Regions from separate parts of the Bradyrhizobium sp. BRP56 genome, predicted to be linked through region 2. Evidence: predicted binding sites of a transcription regulator. Region 2 holds the regulator's gene; the other holds the start of a gene.

Region 1 (9,658 bases), on a different contig from region 2:
CCGCGGCGTTCGAGACCAACGTGTCCGGCATCTTCGCGATCGGCGACATCAACACCTATCCGGGCAAGCTCAAGCTCATTCTCTCCGGCTTCCACGAGGGTGCGCTGATGGCGCAGAAGGCGCACCGCTACGTGTATCCGGACAAGCGGCTGGTGTTCCAGTACACAACCTCGTCATCGAGTCTGCAGAAGAAGCTCGGGGTGAACTGATTTCACTCGAGCGGAGACCAGTGCCAGGGGCATGGGCCATTTCCTGCGCGGCGCGAGTACTGGAACACTCCGTGAAATGGCCGTAGTCTGCTTGTAGTCGAGTTGGTCGATTGATCAGGTGATGATGATGCGGAACACGCTATCCAGACTTCGGCTGATCCTCGCGATCGCCACGGCCTTTGCGCTAGCTGCTCCGCTTGCGGCCTCGGCGGCCGACCCGTCGGCTGCCGGCCTTTGGCAAAAGGTCGAAGACGGCAAGCCCGAGGGCTGGTTCCTGGTGATCGAGCGCAATGGTCTGTTCGAAGGCATGATCGCAAAGATGTTTTCATCGCCCGGCGATCCGCCCAATCCGGTCTGCTCGAAATGCACCGACGATCGCAAGGACATGCCGTGGCTCGGCATTCCCCTCATTCGCGACATGAAGCGCAACGGGCTCGCCTATGAAGGCGGCAACGTGCTCGATCCGCGCAACGGCAAGGTCTACAAGGCCAAGATGACGTTGAGCGCCGATGGTCAGACGCTGACCATGCGCGGCTTTCTCGGCATCTCTCTGTTCGGCAAGGATGAGGTCTGGACCCGGCTGCCTGACACCGCGGTGGCCCAGCTCGATCCCGCGATCGTCGCCAAATACCTGCCGGCGCAAGCCGCGGTGGCGAAGCCGGCCGCGCCGGTGCCCGCGACGAAGCGGCACTAACACTTCTCTCTCGCTAACGCTCCGATCTGCGCGCGCTCACGCTCCGCTCCTGCGTGGCAGCGTGAGCGTTCAGCGCTGTCCCGTCGGTGCAATCGGCATCGGCAGTGGCGCGACCGGCTCGGTAATCACTTCGGGCACAGCGGTGTTCAACTGCAGCACGGTGGCGGCCGCGGGGACCGCCGCATCGGCCATCGCGGCATGGCCTTCGGCACTCGGATGCACCGCGCCGCCATACACCGCCGACAGGATGCCCCATGTCGCGTCGTGGATGTCGCTTGGCTGCATCGAGGACGGCAGGCCCTGCGGGTAGGTCATCGCCGTGAAGTAGCTGTCATTGGCGTCGCGGATCCAGCGCGCGCGCGGCAGATAGGCGCGGTATTCGCCGGCGCTGCGGCCGCATTTCAGCGGCTGGTTGGCGGCGGCGACGATGTCCGAGACGAAGCTCTCGCCGTTGGCAGCGAAGCAGTCGCGGTCGAATTCCGGATCGGTCGAGGCGCGTGCGCAGAAGCCATGGCTCGCAAACGCGTCCTGATGCGCATCGACGAAGGTCATGCGGTCGGCCTGCGGATTGCGGCAGATAATGCCGGACTGGCACTGCGCGATCGCCTTGAGCTGCGGCAGGAACTCGTTCTGCACGAAGCTCGAGACCGACGCGAGGCGGTTGGGATCCGCGTTGAACGAGGGATGGATCTCGAAGCCGGCGCGGCCGCCGGGGCAGGGCGCGCCGCCATTGGCCAGCGCCGGATTGGCGTAGGCCGTGTAGATCACGTGCGAGAGATCGCCGCCGACCAGCGGCTTCAGCGCATCGCGCAGCTTGGCAAAATCGGCCGGCAGGTCGCGCGCCAGCGCCGAACGGGCATCCTCGACGCTGGCCATCGAGCCGCCGCGGCTGAACAGCGTGCGCTCGGTCGGCGTGTCGACGATCACGTTGGCGACGAGGCCGGAGAAGTAGATGTCGTTGGCGCCGATCGAGAGCAGCACGAGGTCGAGGGTGCGGTCGGGCTGACGGCGCTTGGCGGCGGCGAGTGCCGTGCGCAGCTCGGCGATCTGGCCGTTGACGGTGCCCGAGCAGGTGTTGGCTGTCTTCGTCGGCAGGCATTCCCGCGCCTGCTGCGAGCCGAGCAGGCCGTCGGCGATGCTGGCGCCGGTGCAGGCCAGCGGCAGATAGGTCACCGCGATGTGCGGATATTGCACGGCGAGCGCGAGCGCGGTGCGGGTCTGGTAGCTGTACAGCGATCGGTGACAGGCCGAGTTGAGCCACAGCGCGCTCTGGCGCTGCCAGTTGGTCAGGGTGTCCGGTGCTTCGCAGGCGCGGCCGCCTTTGTAGCCGGCGCGGCTCGGCCGGTAATATTGCGCCCCGCCGAGATAGGAGCGGAAGCAGAACCCCTCGTCGGAGAGCGCAATCGCGCGGTCGGGATTGCCCTCGCCGGATGCGATGCTGTCGCCGAGGCCCGCGATCAGCAAGTCGCGCACCTCGATCTGCGTCGTCACGCGCTGGTTGGCGTCCGAGCCGCTTGCGACGTCGACGGTCGCGACCGTGGTGCGGCCGTAGCGGACGCGCAGGTTGATCGGCTCGGCGCAATCGAATGTCGAGGATTGCGGCCCGTCGCCGTCGTCGAACGACCAGGCGCAGGTCGCGCCGACCGGAACCGGCCCGGTGAGCCGTACGACGATCGGATGATCGATCGGCGTCAGATAGCTTTCCTTGACGTTGTCGCGCGTGCAGGGTTCGCTGACGCGGCCCTGCAGGTCGATGCAGAGCCGGTTCACTGTGTTGCGCGCCCAGCCGCGGCCGTCGCTTTGCAGTTCCAGCGTCTGTTCCGAGGCCAGCACGCTGCGGCCAAGCCCGCTCTCGACATGCAGGCGGAAGTCGCGTTCCTCGCGGAACAGGCGGAAGCGGTTGCGGACCTCCCAGGAGATCTGCAACTGGTTGTCCTGCGCGTCCGCGGCCGATGCGAAGACCGCGGCCAGCGCGCTGCCGAGCAGCACGCTGCAGACCGTCACCCGAAACGAAAATCGAACCAAAAAGCCAATCATGGCGCGGTTTGACGCGAGCGGTACGGCGAAAATAAGAGAAGCGGTCGCGAGGATCGAAAATCCGGGGTCGAGGGCCCGCACAGGGGCCGATAACGTTGTCCGTTACCGTTTCAGCTGCCTGACCCGCTGCTGCCGGCTTTCGATCGGTTGCCGCACGGTCGCCGAAGCCGTGCAGGCTTGGCTTAGCCGTTTCCGCTCTTGCCAAGGCTGCACCACGTTGAGCCAGAGCTCGCGCATGCCCATGATCGAGATCGAAATCCCGAACGGGATCAGGAAGTAGAGGATGCGGAACACGACCAGCGTCGCCAGCAATTGTTCCTTGCTGAACTCCGGCAGCGCCACCAGCATCGCGGCGTCGAACACGCCGATCGAGCCGGGGGCGTGGCTGGCGAAGCCGAGCAGCGTCGCCAGGATGAACACGACCGCCAGCGAGACGAAGTCGATATGCGGCTCGGTCGGCATCAGCAGGTACATTGCGAGCGCGCAGAAACCGAGATCGACCACTCCGATCAGGATCTGCAACAGCGTCAGCTTGGCCGAGGGCAGCACCACCTTCCAGCCGTTCTGGCCGAGCTCGCGGCGCTTCTCGCCGGTCAGGAGCCAGACGAAATAGGCACCGATGCCGGCAAGGCAGCCGAGCGCGATCAGCCGGTTCATCGCCGGCGGCAGCAGGTCCATCGCCGACGCCGCCGCCGGGTGCCAGGCCATGCCGAAGCCGAGCACGAACAAATTGCCGAGCCAGAAGGTCAGGCCCGACAGAAAGCAGATCTTGGCGACGTCGATCGCGGAGAGGCCATAATCGGAATAGATCCGGAAGCGGATCGCGCCGCCGGTGAAAACCGTGGCGCCGATATTGTGGCCGATCGTGTAGCTCGTGAAGCTCGACAGCGCTGCGATGCGGTAGGGGACATGGATCTTGCCGATCGTGCGCAGCGCGAAGAAGTCGTAGAAGGTCAGCGTGCAGAACGCCCCGACCACGCAGAGCGCCGCCAGCGCGATCCGGTGCGGCGCGATGTTGGTGAGCGCGGTGAGAATGATGCCGGTATCGACGCCCTTCAGGGTGTGAACAAGCGACGTGATCGCGAACGCGATGATCAACACACTCGCGGCGATCCCGAGCCGTTTCCAGCCGATCTTTTCCTTGAAACCACGCCCGAGCGTGGTCAGCAGCCGAAGCATTCATCCTCCCGGCGGGGCGGCAAATTTCAGTGGGACCCGATCACGGACGGCGACGGGTGACGGGCAAACGCACCGTACGCGATGACCCATAAGGCAAAACCGATGCGTTGTGCAGCCCTTGACAAGCCAACCTTCGGCCCTCGTCCAGCGTCATTGTCATATTGGCTACATATGTTCTCGCTCTGCGGAATGTGAGTCGCAGGACCGCGATGGGGCCACTGCATGTTCCGCCGTTTCAGGCGGTTTCGCCGGCTTTTTTGCCGATTTTGCGGCCGTCCCGGCGTCGATGCGGGTTAGTTGGCGCGCGGCGAATGGACGATATGCATCAGCATGGGGACGGCTGAGCCGGCTGTGACGTTTACCAAAGTGTGAGGTCGACGCGCGCATGCGCATGATCCGCCCTGCGCTCGGGCCGGCGAGCCGCGCGAGGGCGGTCCGTAGGTCTATTGAGGCAAAACGCCGCGCAAGCGGGCCGCCGTCGGACAGACCGGCCAGGCACGCGATTTCACACTTCGATCCGTGGCGAAGTGTTGCGGCGAAACGAAGGCCTATGTCTCGCATTGGTTGCCGAGAGCAAGGACAAGACCATGCAACAGACCTCCCTGAACGTCCGGCACATGCCGGACCGCCGCGCAACGTCGCATCAGCAAACGAGCGGGCTCGCGGCGACGTTGACGCTCGCCGCGATGAGTCTCGGCTATGGCGTCGTGCAGCTCGATGTCACCATCGTCAACACGGCGCTCAACGCGATCGGCGCCTCGCTCGGCGGTGGCGTTGCCGAACTGCAATGGCTGGTTAGCGCCTACACGATCGCCTTTGCGGCCTTCATCCTGACCGCGGGCGCGCTCGGCGACCGGATCGGCGCCAAGCGCATCTTCATGGCCGGGTTTGCGATCTTCACCGCGGCATCGGTTGGCTGCGCGATCGCGCCTGATGCGACGACGCTGATCGCCGCCCGCTGCGTGCAGGGGCTGGCCGCGGCCATCCTGGTGCCGAACTCGCTGGCGCTGCTCCGCCATGCCTATGAAGACGAGAAGGCGCGGGGACGGGCGGTCGGTGTCTGGGCCGCGGGCGCGAGCCTTGCGCTCACCGCCGGCCCGTTCGTCGGCGGCGGACTGATCGCGCTGGTCGGCTGGCGCGCGATCTTTCTGGTCAACCTGCCGATCGGCCTCGCCGGCTTGTGGCTCGCCTGGCGCTTTGCCAGCGAAACCACGCGTCATCAGCAACACCGGCTCGATCTGCCGGGTCAGGTCGCGGCGATCGCCGCGCTCGGCACGCTGGCCGGCGCGCTGATCGAAGGCGGCGCGCTCGGCTGGGGCAGCCCGTTCGTGATCGCGGGCTTCGTTCTCGCCGCCGTCTTCTCCGTGCTGTTCGTCTGGCGTGAGGCGCGCGCGCCGCAGCCGATGCTGCCGCTGTCGCTGTTTCGCCACCGGATGTTTGCCCTGACCTCGCTGGTCGGCCTCCTGGTCAATGTCGCGTTCTACGGCCTGATCTTCGTGCTCAGCCTCTACTTCCAGCAGGTCAACGGGCTGTCGGCGTTCGCCACTGGCCTCGCGTTCGTGCCGATGCTCGGCGCCGTGCTGCCCGCCAACCTGATCGCGCCGCATGTCGCGGAGCGGATCGGCGCGCCGGCGACAATCGCGCTCGGTGCCGCGCTCTCGGCCGCCGGATGTCTTGCGCTGCTGTTCATCGGCCCCGGCACGAGCTATCTCGCGATCTGCCTGCAATTGCTGGCCGTGTGCGGCGGCCTCGGCCTGCTGGTGCCGCCCCTGACATCGGCGCTGCTCGGCAGCGCCGAGCCGCAGCATGCCGGCATCGCGGCCGGGGTGTTGAACGCGACCCGGCAGACCGGCAGCGTGCTCGGCGTCGCACTGTTCGGCTCGATGGTCAGCCGGTCCGCGGCCTTCATCGCCGGCCTGCATGCGGCGCTCGTCATCTCCGCCGGCGTGTTGCTGGCGGCGGCTGCGCTGATCTGGATCGGCGCATGGTCAGAGGCTCGGCGTTGAGACGAGCTGCGGCGAGGCTTCTCAGCTTTGCCCTGATGCGATCGCCTGCATTCAAGGCTTTTTCACCATGCGTGGAACCCTGCTGCGGTGCGGTTACCGTTCCTACACGAATGCGTCTGTTCTTATAGGTCCATAAAGGGGGCCTATATGTATCGCGTTCTGACCTGTCTCACTTTGGAACATGACTGGCGGCTGGTCGTCCTTGGCGGGGTGATCTGCCTGCTCGCCAGCGCCGTCGCGATCAGCCTGTTTCACCGTGCCCGCGCCGCACAGGGGCGGGCCCGCGAGATCTGGATCGGCCTCGATGCGGCGGTCGGCGGTTGCGGTATCTGGGCCACCCATTTCGTCGCCATGCTGGCGTACGATCCCGGCATCGAAGCCGGGTACAACATTCCCATCACGCTGCTGTCGCTGGTGCTCGCGGTTGCGATCCTGGCGGTCGGATTGGCCGTCGCCACGCTCGACGGACGCTGGCAGACGGTTGCGGCCGGTGGCGCGATCGTCGGCGCCGGTGTCGCGGCGATGCATTATACCGGCATGCTCGGGCTGGAACTGCCCGCGCGCATCGTCTGGTCGCCGGGCATCGTCGCCTCGTCGATCGCGTTCGGAAGCTTGTTCGGCGCGCTCGCGCTCGTCGTTGCCACCCTTGGCGAACGTTTCGGCACCACGGCCGCCGCGACCGGTCTTCTGACCGTCGCGATCGTCTCGCATCATTTCACCGCGATGGGCGCGGTGACGCTCGTTCCGGATCCGACGATCGTTTCCGGCGGACTTACGGTCTCGCCGCGCGTGCTCTCGTTCATGACCGCCGTTGCGGCCTTCGCGATCCTCGGCCTCTCGCTGATCGCCTCGATCCTCGACCGTCGCGCCAAGACCGAGCTTCACAAGCAGAAGGTGGTGCTCGATACCGCGCTCGAGAACATGTCGCAGGGGCTGTGCATGTTCGATGCCGACGGCCGCATCATGCTGTTCAACGAGCGCTACAGCGAGATGATGGGGCGCAGTCGCATACCGCTGCAGGGACGCCTGCTGATCGACGTCCTGCAGGACCTCCATTCCATCGGCGAGTGGGACGGCGATCCCGAGGAGTGCTGCAATGCTCTCGTCGCAGAGGCAAAGGCCGGCCACAGCGCGACGCGGATCGTCAGCCGCAACGAGCGCGCGATCCGTGTCGTCGACCAGCCGATGAAGGGCGGCGGCTGGGTTGCGACCTTCGAGGACATCACCGAATGGCAGCAGGCCCAGGAACAGATTTCGCACATGGCGCGGCATGACGCGCTGACCAATTTGCCGAACCGGACGCTGTTCCGCGAGCAGCTCGAGAAGGCCTCGCGACTGGCCAAGCGCTCCGACCAGCTGGCCGTGCTCTGTCTCGATCTCGATCATTTCAAGGAAATCAACGACACGCTCGGACATCCGATCGGCGACGCGCTGCTCCGCGAAGTCGCGCGCCGGCTGGGCGAATGCGTCACCGAGCACGACACCGTGGCGCGGCTTGGCGGCGACGAATTCGCCATCGTGCAGTTCTGCAGCAATTGCGAGCCGTCCGTCGTGTCGTCGCTGGCAAGTCTCGTGGTCGAGCGGATCGCCGCGCCCTACGAGATCGGCGGCCATCAGCTCGTGATCGGCGTCAGCATCGGCATCTCGCTCGCGCCCGAGGATGGCAAGGATCCCGACGAATTGCTGCAAAAGGCCGATCTTGCGCTGTACCGCGCCAAGGCCGACGGCCGCGGCACCTATCGCTTCTTCGAGACCGGGATGGATGCGCGTGCGCAGGCGCGGCGCCTGCTGGAGCGCGACCTGCGGCTCGCGCTCGAGCATGACGAGTTCGAGGTCTACTATCAGCCGATCCGTGATGTCGCGGGCGATCGGATCGTCGCCTTCGAGGCGCTGGCGCGCTGGAACCATTCGTTGCGTGGCCTGATCGCGCCGAACAATTTCATTCCTGTCGCCGAGGAAACCGGGCTGATCGTTCCGCTTGGCGAGATCGTGTTGCGCAAGGCCTGCGCGGATGCCGCGGGCTGGCCCGAGGCCGTCGCGGTTGCCGTCAATCTCTCGCCGGTGCAGTTCAAGAACCCGAACCTGGTGTCGTCGGTGAAGGCGGCGCTGCAAGCATCGGGCCTGTCGGCGGACCGGCTTGAGCTCGAGATCACCGAATCGGTGCTGCTGCAGAACAGCGAGGCGACGCTCGCGGTGCTGCATGAGCTGCGCGGCTTCGGCGTCCGCATCTCGCTGGACGATTTCGGCACCGGCTATTCCTCGCTGAGCTATCTGCGCAGCTTCCCGTTCGACAAGATCAAGATCGACCGGTCCTTCGTCACCGATCTTGCGACACGCGAGGACTCGATGGCGATCGTGCGCGCGGTCACCGGCCTCGGCAAGAGCCTCGGCATCGTCACGACAGCCGAAGGGGTCGAGACCGATACCCAGTTCGACCTGCTGCGTCGGGAGGGCTGCACGCAGGCGCAGGGCTATCTGTTCAGCCCGCCGCGGCCGGCAGCCGACGTCGCCAAGATGTTGCGCAGGGTGCCGGAACGGTCGGTCGCCTGAGTTGGAAGGCTAGCTCAGCTCTTGCGCAGGGCAAAATAGGCGCCGCAGAACGCCATCACTGCGCCGAGGCACAGGGCGGCGAGGCCGGCGAGCACGGCGGATATGGTCGAGACCGTGCTCGGCGCCGACGCGGCCTGGCCGGCGCCGGCCAGCATCAGCACGCCGACGACGATCAGGAAGTTACGCATCCGCTGCGGGATCTGGCCGGCCACCGCGCTGTGCATCAGATTGGCGGTGAAGTAGCCGCCCGAAAATCCGACGGTCGCGATCAGCCACCACGCAATCGCGGCGCCCGCCGGCATGAACTCGTGGCTGTCGGAGCGCCACAGGCCGCCGAGATCGAGCCCGTAGCGCGCGCCGAGCATGTGCACGGCAAGCGCCAGCAGCACGCCGGATATCATCGCGCCGCCGAGGATGAGGTAGCGCGGAAAATAGGTCGTCTCGGGCATGGCTCGCTTGTAGGATAGCCATGACGTTCCGCGCAAGCGCGTGGATGGATTTGGACGGGTGGAACGGCGGCTTGCCAACAACGTTGCAGGATCGATCGGAGGCAGGCGAGGGCTCGCCGCTGCGCTATGCCTACAAGGCCTCATTGATCGGCTCGGCGCACCAGTTCGAGCTGACCGAGGACGGGCTGTCGTGGCGGATCGCCGGCAGGTCCGGCGTGTGGGACTATGCCGACATCTCCGCGGTGAAATTGTCCTATCGCCCGGTCTCGATGCAGCAGCAGCGGTTTCGCGCCGACATCGACAACGCCAAGGGCGGGCGGATCGCGATCCTCTCGACCACCTGGCAGACCGCGACGCTGGTGGCGCCGCAGGGACATCTCTACCGCGACTTCATCGTCGAGCTGCATCGCCGGATGCAGGCGGCGGGCAGCAACGCCAGGCTGGTCGCAGGCCTCGGACCGAAGACGTACACCGCCGCGCTGGCGCTGCTAGCCTGCCTTGCGGTGGCAATGATCGGATTGCTGCTGACGGCGC
Region 2 (9,658 bases):
GCTGTCATGAATCATCCGTAATATCTTGAAGATGCGCGTTTTATTGTCTTTTGACGAATTCCACTCCGGTTTAAAACGCGCTACACGGGCCAGGGCACAGCGAAGCGCCGGCGGAGTTCGCCCGGGAGCCGTCGTCGCGGGATCGCAATTCGAGGTCTAGATGCTGGAAGCAATACGCAGGGCGATGGCGTTTCTGCGCCAGAAGCAAATCCTGCATCGGCTGGGTGTTGTCATCAGCATCGCCGTCATCGGCATCGCCTGCTACGTCCTGTATCACATGCTGCGCGGCATCGACACCAACGAGGTGCTCGAGGCCATCAAGAGCACCGAGCCGCGGCAGATTGCCCTGGCGGGACTGTTCGTCGCGGCGGGCTACTTCACGTTGACCTTCTACGATCTGTTCGCGGTGCGCGCGATCGGCCACGCCCATGTGCCCTATCGCATCAACGCGCTCGCCGCCTTCACCTCCTATTCGATCGGCCACAATGTCGGCGCCAGCGTGTTCACCGGCGGCGCGGTGCGCTACCGGATCTATTCGGCGTGGGGGTTGAACGCGATTGACGTCGCCAAGATCTGCTTTCTCGCCGGGCTCACCTTCTGGCTCGGCAATGCCGCGGTGCTCGGGCTCGGCATCGCCTATCATCCGGAGGCGGCCGCCAACATCGACCAGCTGCCGCCCTGGCTCAACCGGGCGCTGGCATTCGCGATCATCACCGCGCTGGTCGCCTATGTGGTCTGGGTCTGGACCCAGCCGCGGGTGGTCGGCCGCGGCCCCTGGACGGTGACGCTGCCGGGCGGCCCGCTGACGCTGCTGCAGATCGCGATCGGCATCCTCGATCTCGGCTTCTGCGCGCTGGCGATGTACGTGCTGGTGCCGGACGAGCCAAATCTCGGCTTCGTCGTGGTCGCGGTCATCTTCGTGTCGGCGACCCTGCTCGGCTTCGCCAGCCACTCCCCCGGCGGCCTCGGGGTGTTCGACGCCGCCATGCTGGTCGGCCTCTGGCAGATGGACCGCGAGGACCTGCTCGGCGGTATGCTGCTGTTCCGGCTCCTCTACTATATTGCGCCCTTCGTCATATCTGTAATCTTGCTGACGTTTCGGGAGGTTATCGTCGGCGCCCGACTCAAACGGCTGCCGCAGGCTGATTCGGGTCCCCGCGCCGAGCCGCACCATGAGGCGGTTCTGGTTCGCAAGCGCGGTGATTCCGGGGTCTGATGAAGCGGCCCGATGCCTCCCGAGGGAAGGTCGCTATGACCGCGCCTGGGCGAGACATGAACCGACGGGATGAAAGCCGCCGCGATGGCAATTGACGATTCGCATTCCTCCATCTTCTCGCCCTGGCCCGACCGGTTGCGCCACTCTGCGCTGATCCTGCTTGCCGCAGCGCTGGCCTTGAGCGTGGTGGTCGCGCTTGGCGAATTGTCGCTGGTGCGCGCCTGCGCCGTGTTCGTCTGCATCGCGGCCGCGGCGCTGGTGCCATGGCGGCTGCATGATGCCGGAACCTCGCGCGAGGATGTCCGCGGCGTCAATCCGGTCGAGGCCGCCACCGTCAGCGCGGTCGTCGCCGGCATGCCGGATCCGGCCGTGCTGCTCGATCGCGCCGGCCGCGTCATCCATCTCAACGCCGCCGCGGCGCAGCTCGCGCCCGCGCTGCGCAAGAACGAACTGGCGCAATTTGCCTTGCGCTCGCCGGAGATCATCACCGCGCTGCGCGAGGCTATCGCGACCACCGAGCCGCGCCGCGCCACCTACACCGACCACGTTCCGGTCGATCGCTGGATGGAACTGGTGATCACGCCGGTGCCGGTGCCGACCCAGTTCGGCGGCACCGAGAAGTGCATGCTGATGACCTTCCACGACCTGACGCCGCTGCGCCGGGTCGAGGAGATGCGCGCCGACTTCGTCGCCAATGCCAGCCACGAGCTGCGCACGCCGCTCGCCGCGCTGTCCGGCTTCATCGACACGCTGCAGGGGCCGGCGCGTGAGGACGCGCGGGCGCGCGAGCGCTTCCTCGGCATCATGCACACCCAGGCGACCCGCATGGCGCGGCTGATCGACGATTTGCTGTCGCTGTCACGGGTCGAGCTGTCGGCCCATGTGCGGCCCGAGGCCTCGATCGATATCGTGCCGATCATCCGCCAGGTCGCCGACGGGCTCGAGGCGCTGGCCAGCGAGCGCCAGGTCGAGATTGAGGTCGACCTGCCTCAGGCCCCGGTCATGATCGCCGGCGATCGCGAGGAACTGCTCCGCCTGTTCGAGAACCTGATCGAGAATGCCCTCAAATACGGCGCCTCCGGGGGCCGCGTCATAGTGTCGCTGAATCAGGCCGTTTCGGGCGCATCGGGCGAGGGGACCCCCGAAATCCGTGTCATGGTACGGGATTTCGGCCCCGGCATCGCGCCGGAGCACCTGCCACGGCTGACCGAGCGCTTCTACCGGGTCGACGTCGGCGACAGCCGCAACCAGGGCGGAACGGGCCTCGGATTATCGCTGGTGAAACATATTCTTAACCGTCATCGCGGGCGTCTTTTGATCGAGAGCGTGCCGAAGAACGGCGCCACTTTTACCGCCTGTTTTCCCCGGCCGAAGACCCCGTTACCAACCCAAAGCTAAGCGTTTTCAGAAGCTTAGCGTTGTCATCCAACTGTCATCCAACCTTCGTAAAAGCAGCACCGACCGCTCCTAGATGGACCGGCGTGAGCGCGATCGGGCGCATTCGGCGCTTCGCTCACAGGATGGAGACCACCCATGAATTTCATCAAAGCAATCGTCGCAGCCGGCATGATCGCCGCTTCGACGTCGGCCTTCGCTGCCGATATTACCGGCGCGGGCGCGACGTTTCCGTTCCCGATCTATTCGAAGTGGGCTGACGCCTACAAAAAGGAGACCGGCAACGGTCTGAACTACCAGTCGATCGGCTCCGGCGCCGGCATCAAGCAGATCCAGGCCAAGACCGTGACCTTCGGCGCCACCGACGCGCCGCTCAAGCACGAGCAGCTCGAGAAGGACGGCCTCGTCCAGTGGCCGATGGTGATGGGCGCGATCGTCCCGGTCGTGAACCTCGAAGGCATCAAGCCGGGCGACCTGATCCTGTCGGGCGAAGTGCTCGGCGACATCTATCTCGGCAAGATCACCAAGTGGAATGACGCGGCGATCGCCAAGCTCAATCCGAAGCTGACCCTGCCGGGCGATGCCATCACCGTCGTGCGCCGTTCGGACGGTTCGGGCACCACCTTCAACTTCACCGACTATCTCTCCAAGTCGAACGCCGACTGGAAGTCCAAGGTCGGTTCCGGCACCGCGGTCGAATGGCCGGTCGGCGTCGGCGCCAAGGGCAACGAAGGCGTTGCCGGCAACATCGGCCAGACCAAGAACGCGATCGGCTATGTCGAGTATGCCTACGCCAAGCAGAACAAGCTGACCTACACCGGGCTGGTCAACAAGGCCGGCAAGACCGTGCAGCCGACGATGGCTGCCTTCCAGGCTGCCGCCTCGAATGCCGACTGGGCCAAGGCTCCCGGCTACTACGTGATCCTGACCGACCAGCCGGGCGAAGCCTCCTGGCCGATCACCGCGGCGACCTTCATCCTGATGCACAAGGACTCGACCGACAAGGCGGCCTCGCAGGAAGCGCTCAAGTTCTTCAAGTACGCCTTCGAGAAGGGCGACAAGGCGGCCGAAGAGCTCGACTACATCCCGATGCCGGACTCGGTCGTCAAGCTGATCGAGAAGACCTGGTCGTCGGACATCAAGAGCTAAGTCCGACGCTGCGACAGGACCTGTGCCGACTCGATCGCGGCGCAGGTTGAGCGACCAAGACCCGGTCTCCATCACCGCGGCAACAAGCGCGGGATCGAGGCCGGGGTTCGCGCCTCAAGGGGCGTGGCTGGAACGACGACGCCCGGCCAAATGCGTCAGTGAAGATCGCTTCGGGGCGTAGCGGCTTGCGTGGCTTTTGCATACTAAAGAGGGGATTGGCGTGGCAGACATGGCTGTTCAGAGCGATGTGATGGAAGCCGCGGGACCTTACGATCGCGCCAAGGCCCTCAGCGCCTTCAAGCTCGGTGACCTCACTTTCTATTGGATCACCCGCATCTCGGCGATTTCGGTTCTGTTGATCCTCGGCGGCATCATCCTGTCGCTGATCGTCGGCGCCTGGCCGGCGATGAAGGAATACGGCTTCGCCTTCCTCTGGACGCAGCGCTGGGCGCCCTCGGCCGATCCGCCGGTGCTCGGCGCGCTCGGCCCGATCTACGGCACGCTGATCACCTCGGTCATCGCGATGCTGATCGCCATTCCGGTCGGCATCGGCATCGCCGTGTTCCTCACCGAGCTCTGCCCGCAAATGCTGCGCCGCCCGATCGGCATCGCGATCGAGCTGCTCGCCGGCATCCCCTCGATCATCTACGGCATGTGGGGCTTCTTCGTGCTCGGCCCGTTCCTGGCCAACACCTTCCAGCCTTTCATGATCCGGATCTTCGAGGGCGTCCCGGTGCTGGGCGCGGTGTTCGCAGGCCCGCCGTCCTATCTCAGCCTGTTCAACGCTGCGCTGATCCTTGCGATCATGGTGCTGCCCTTCATCACCGCGATCTCGGTCGACGTGTTCAAGACCGTGCCGCCGGTGCTGAAAGAGGCCGCCTACGGCATGGGCTGCACCACCTGGGAGGTCGTCCGCAGCGTCGTGATTCCCTACACCCGCGTCGGCGTGATCGGCGGCATCATGCTGGCGCTCGGCCGCGCCCTCGGCGAGACCATGGCGGTGACCTTCATCATCGGCAACTCGTTCCGGATCTCGTCGTCGATCTTCGCGCCGGGCACCACGATCTCGGCGGCGATCGCCAGCGAATTCGCCGAGAGCGACGGCCTGCACCAGTCCGGCCTGATCCTGCTCGGCCTGCTGCTGTTCGTGCTGACCTTCTTTGTGCTCGCCGGCGCGCGGCTGATGCTGATGCGGCTTGAAAAGAAGGCGGGGAAGTAACGCCATGAACCCGATCTACAAATCCCGCCGCCGCAGCGACATCGTCATCCGCGCACTCTGTGTCGGCGCGGCGCTGTTCGGCGTCACCTGGCTGGCGCTGATCCTGATCACGCTGCTCTATAACGGCCTTGCCGGCCTCAGCGTGCAGCTGTTCACCCAGAACACGCCGCCGCCCGGCTCGACCGAAGGCGGCCTGCTCAACGCCATCGTCGGCTCGGTCATCATGACCGTGATCGGCGTCGGCATCGGCGCGCCGCTTGGCCTGTTCGCCGGCACCTACCTCGCCGAATACGGCAAGCACGACAAGCTGACCTCGGTGATCCGCTTCATCAACGACATCCTGCTCAGCGCGCCCTCGATCATCATCGGCCTGTTCATCTATGGTGCGGTGGTGGTGCCGATGCGCGGCTTCTCGGCGATCGCAGGCAGCCTTGCGCTCGCGGTGATCGTGATCCCGGTCGTGCTGCGCACCACCGAGGACATGCTGCTCTTGGTGCCCAATCCGCTGCGCGAGGCCGCCTCCGCGCTCGGCCTGCCGCGTTCGCTGGTGATCAAGCGGATCGCTTATCGTGCGGCGCGATCGGGGCTGATCACCGGCGTGCTGCTGGCGACCGCCCGCGTCGCCGGCGAGACCGCGCCGCTGCTGTTCACCGCGCTGTCGAACCAGTTCTTCAGCCTGGATCTGACCAAGACGATGGCCAACCTGCCGGTGACCATCAATAACTTCGTGCAGAGCCCCTACGCCTACTGGAAAGAGCTGGCGTGGAGCGGTGCGCTGCTCATCACATTCACCGTGCTCGCGTTGAATATCGGCGCGCGTATCCTTGGTGCCGAAAGGGCCGCAAAATGACCGAGCTTTCCGTCTCCACGACTGCCGCAGGCCACATTCCGCAGGTTCCGCTGCCGGAAGCGCCGCCGAAAGTCACGGTGCGCAATCTCAACTTCTATTACGGCGAGCACCACGCGCTGAAGAACATCAACCTGACGCTCGGCACCAACCGCGTCACGGCGTTCATCGGCCCGTCCGGCTGCGGCAAGTCGACCCTGCTGCGCATCTTCAACCGGATGTACGACCTGTATCCGGGCCAACGCGCGGTCGGCCAGCTGATGCTGGACCAGACCAACATTCTCGACCCCAAGCTCGACCTCAACTTGCTGCGCGCGCGGGTCGGCATGGTGTTCCAGAAGCCGACGCCGTTCCCGATGACGATCTACGAGAACATCGCCTTCGGCATCCGCCTCTACGAGAAGATCTCGAAGTCCGAGATGGACGACCGGGTCGAGAAGGCGCTGCGCGGCGGCGCGCTGTGGAACGAGGTCAAGGACAAGCTGAACGCCTCCGGCCTGTCGCTCTCCGGCGGCCAGCAGCAGCGCCTGTGCATCGCGCGCACCGTGGCGGTGCGCCCCGAGGTGATCCTGTTCGACGAGCCGTGCTCGGCGCTCGACCCGATCTCGACCGCCAAGGTCGAGGAACTGATCCAGGAGCTCTCCGAGGACTACACGATCGCGATCGTCACCCACAACATGCAGCAGGCGGCGCGCGTCTCCGACAAGACCGCCTTCATGTATCTCGGCGAGCTGATCGAGTTCGACGACACCAACAAGATCTTTACCTCACCGAGCGATCGGCGCACCCAGGACTACATCACCGGCCGGTTCGGTTGACCGGCGCATGATCCGGAAAAGTGGAAACCGGTTTTCCGATCAGGTCATGCTAAAATTCAGGACACGAAGCCATGATCCCCGGGATCATGGTTGAGGGAGACAAGCGATGGCTTCTGAACATACCGCCAAGGCATTCGACAGCGACCTGCAGGAGTTGACCCGCCTGGTCGCCGAGATGGGCGGCCTGGTCGAACGAATGATTACCGAGTCGGTCGACGCGCTGATCCGTCGCGACGTCGCGCTCGGCAAGCGCGTGGTCGCCGCCGACATCGAGATCGACAATCTGCAGCGCAACATCGAAGAGCGCGCGGTGCTGACGATCGCGCGCCGCCAGCCGATGGCGATCGACCTGCGTGAGATCGTCAGCGCGATGCGCGTCGCCACCGATCTCGAGCGGATCGGCGACCTCGCCAAGAACATGGGCAAGCGCGTCGCGGCGCTGGAGAGCGATTTCCAGCCGCTGAAGTTGATCCGCGGCCTCGAGCACATGACCGACCTCGTACTGTCGCAGGTCAAGTCGGTGCTCGACGCCTACGCCGCGCACGACCTGCCGGCGGCGATGAACGTCTGGAAGGGCGACGAGGAGGTCGATGCGATCTGCACCTCGCTGTTCCGCGAACTGCTCACCTACATGATGGAAGATCCGCGCAACATCTCGTTCTGCATCCATCTGATGTTCTGCGCCAAGAACATCGAGCGGATCGGCGATCACGCCACCAATATCGCCGAGACCGTGTTCTACATGATCGAGGGCCAGCAGATCACCGACAAGCGCCCGAAGGGCGACATGACCACTTTTGCCACCACGGTGCCGGGCAACTGAGGCATGATCGGCAAGCGCGGAACCGGCAAGAGTGAAACTGGATGGTCCTCGCGACAACTCGCTTCCGCGGGGACTATGCTTGAGGAAGTAAGCGTTTCGGTTTGCGTCTGGGCAACGGATCACCACAGAGAAAGAACTTAGACCGATGAGCGCACGCATTCTGGTAGTCGAAGACGAGGAAGCGCTGACGACGCTGTTGCGCTACAATCTCGATGCGGAAGGCTACGATGTCGAGACGGTGGGGCGCGGCGACGATGCGGATACAAGGCTGAAGGAGCGCGTTCCCGACCTCGTGGTGCTGGACTGGATGCTGCCGGGCCTGTCCGGCATCGAACTGTGCCGCCGCCTGCGGGCGCGGCCCGAGACCAAGCAGCTTCCGATCATTATGCTGACCGCGCGCGGCGAGGAAAGCGAGCGCGTGCGCGGGCTTGCCACCGGCGCGGACGATTACATCGTCAAGCCGTTCTCGGTGCCGGAGCTGCTGGCGCGGGTGAAGGGCCTGTTGCGCCGCGCCAGCCCGGAGCGGCTTGCGACCGTGTTGACCTACGGCGACATCGAGCTCGACCGCGAGAAGCGCCGCGTGGCGCGCTCGGGCCGTCCGATCGATCTCGGGCCGACCGAGTATCGCCTGCTCGAATTCTTCCTCGAGCATCCCGGCCGCGTGTTCAGCCGCGAGCAACTGCTCGACAGCGTCTGGGGTCGCGACATCTACATCGATGAGCGCACCGTCGACGTGCATATCGGCCGCCTGCGCAAGCTGCTCAATCCGGGCCGCGAGCAGGATCCGATCCGCACCGTGCGCGGCGCCGGCTACGCGCTCGACGACCGCTTTGCCAAGGCCGAGCCGCAGCCGTAATGGGCGTTGGCTTAGCCCCGGCCCATCCAGCATCGTCATTGCGAGCGTAGCGAAGCAATCCATTTCACCGCAAACGCGGAACGATGGATTGCTTCGTCGCTAACGCTCCTCGCAATGACGGTGGAGGCCACAAAAAAAATCCCCGCTTTCGCGGGGATTTGTTTTTCAGGTCTTCCGTCGTTTTCCCGAGTGCTCACTTGATCTGCGGTTTCGCCGACGGCCGGCGGCGATCGGCGGCGGGCTGGTAGGCGACGCGCGAGTGATGCGCGCAATAGGGCAGGCCGGCGAGCGCCTTGCCGCCGCAGAAGAAGAATTCCGGGCTCGAGGGATCGCCGACCGGCCAGTGACAGGTGGCCTCGTTGAGCTCGAGCAGCGACAGCCGCTGGCTCATCGGCACCACATTGTCGTAGGAGATCGGATCGGGCTCCATCTCGACCTCGAAGGCATGCGCCAGCGCGGTGTTGCCGCGCGAGACCGGACGCGCCACCCGCATCATGTGCTGGGCCGGGCGAGCCTTGCGCTGCCGCGGCGCGGCCGTGGAGGGTGCCTTGGCGCGGCCGGAGAGGCCGAGCCGATGCACTTTGCCGATCACGGCGTTTCGCGTCACATTGCCAAGTTCCGCCGCGATCTGGCTGGCCGACAGGCCGGACTCCCAGAGTTTCTTCAGCTGCTCGACGCGATCGTCGGACCAGGTCAATACAGTCATCGCATTCTTCCCTTCGCGTAGCGCCGGCCAATCATTGGAGCGGCGCTGCGAGCCAATCTGGACAAATATCCCTGCGGCCAGAATCCCTTAGCCCTCGCCGGGCACGGTGTTGCGCCCGAACGTTTACGCGAGACACAAAGGCTACTTAGAGGGTCCAGTACCGCCGCACGAGATGTCGTACCCGACAGGCCAAACGCTACAATATGGCGTGACTCTGGCGCAAGAGTCCGCGGCCGTGCGTCCACATGTTCCCACACAGTTAAGCATCGCGATGAGGCTTTTCCACCGCACCGGAATGCTCCGGATTGCGCTCGTTTCGCATTGCAGGAAGGCCACTTCGTGACGATTGACACTTACCGACCGCAGCATAGAATGCCCGCCACGTGCCGCCCGCAAAGGCGGCCGTTTTGTTTTCCGAAGCTGGCCGTTGCTGCGCTGGCGTCAAGGCGCAGCGGCAATTGTCGGCTTAAAAACCGTCAGTGATCGCCATGACCAACGCTGCCACGTCGCATCTGCTCCCCGTCTTCGCCAGGGTCGATCTCGGCTTCGAGCGCGGCGAGGGCGCCTGGCTGATCGCAACCAACGGCGACCGCTATCTCGATTTCACCTCGGGCGTCGCGGTCAACGCG

Evidence for each region. Region 2 encodes PhoB, which activates phosphate uptake and scavenging genes when phosphate is short. Its sites were predicted from a motif close to TGTCATNNANCTGTCAT; they were not measured.
Region 1: I6F38_RS09675 (YbhN family protein) is a predicted target of PhoB. The motif match lies at 4,274-4,290, and genes of this name have one in related genera.

The regions. Positions count from the first base shown of each region.
Region 1 is NZ_JADYVV010000010.1:76,395-86,052, forward strand. Features, by position in the region: gene I6F38_RS09660 (NAD(P)/FAD-dependent oxidoreductase) at 1-209, shown strand, start outside; gene I6F38_RS09665 (DUF2147 domain-containing protein) at 337-903, shown strand; gene I6F38_RS09670 (hypothetical protein) at 973-2,889, opposite strand; gene I6F38_RS09675 (YbhN family protein) at 3,043-4,119, opposite strand; gene I6F38_RS09680 (MFS transporter) at 4,737-6,125, shown strand; gene I6F38_RS09685 (EAL domain-containing protein) at 6,273-8,675, shown strand; gene I6F38_RS09690 (hypothetical protein) at 8,690-9,124, opposite strand; gene I6F38_RS09695 (hypothetical protein) at 9,196-9,658, shown strand, end outside.
Region 2 is NZ_JADYVV010000064.1:42,312-51,969, forward strand. Features, by position in the region: gene I6F38_RS33555 (lysylphosphatidylglycerol synthase domain-containing protein) at 161-1,216, shown strand; gene I6F38_RS33560 (ATP-binding protein) at 1,301-2,614, shown strand; gene pstS (phosphate ABC transporter substrate-binding protein PstS) at 2,750-3,760, shown strand; gene pstC (phosphate ABC transporter permease subunit PstC) at 3,990-4,979, shown strand; gene pstA (phosphate ABC transporter permease PstA) at 4,984-5,829, shown strand; gene pstB (phosphate ABC transporter ATP-binding protein PstB) at 5,826-6,644, shown strand; gene phoU (phosphate signaling complex protein PhoU) at 6,751-7,467, shown strand; gene phoB (phosphate regulon transcriptional regulator PhoB) at 7,613-8,323, shown strand; gene I6F38_RS33595 (GcrA family cell cycle regulator) at 8,517-9,029, opposite strand; gene I6F38_RS33600 (aspartate aminotransferase family protein) at 9,518-9,658, shown strand, end outside.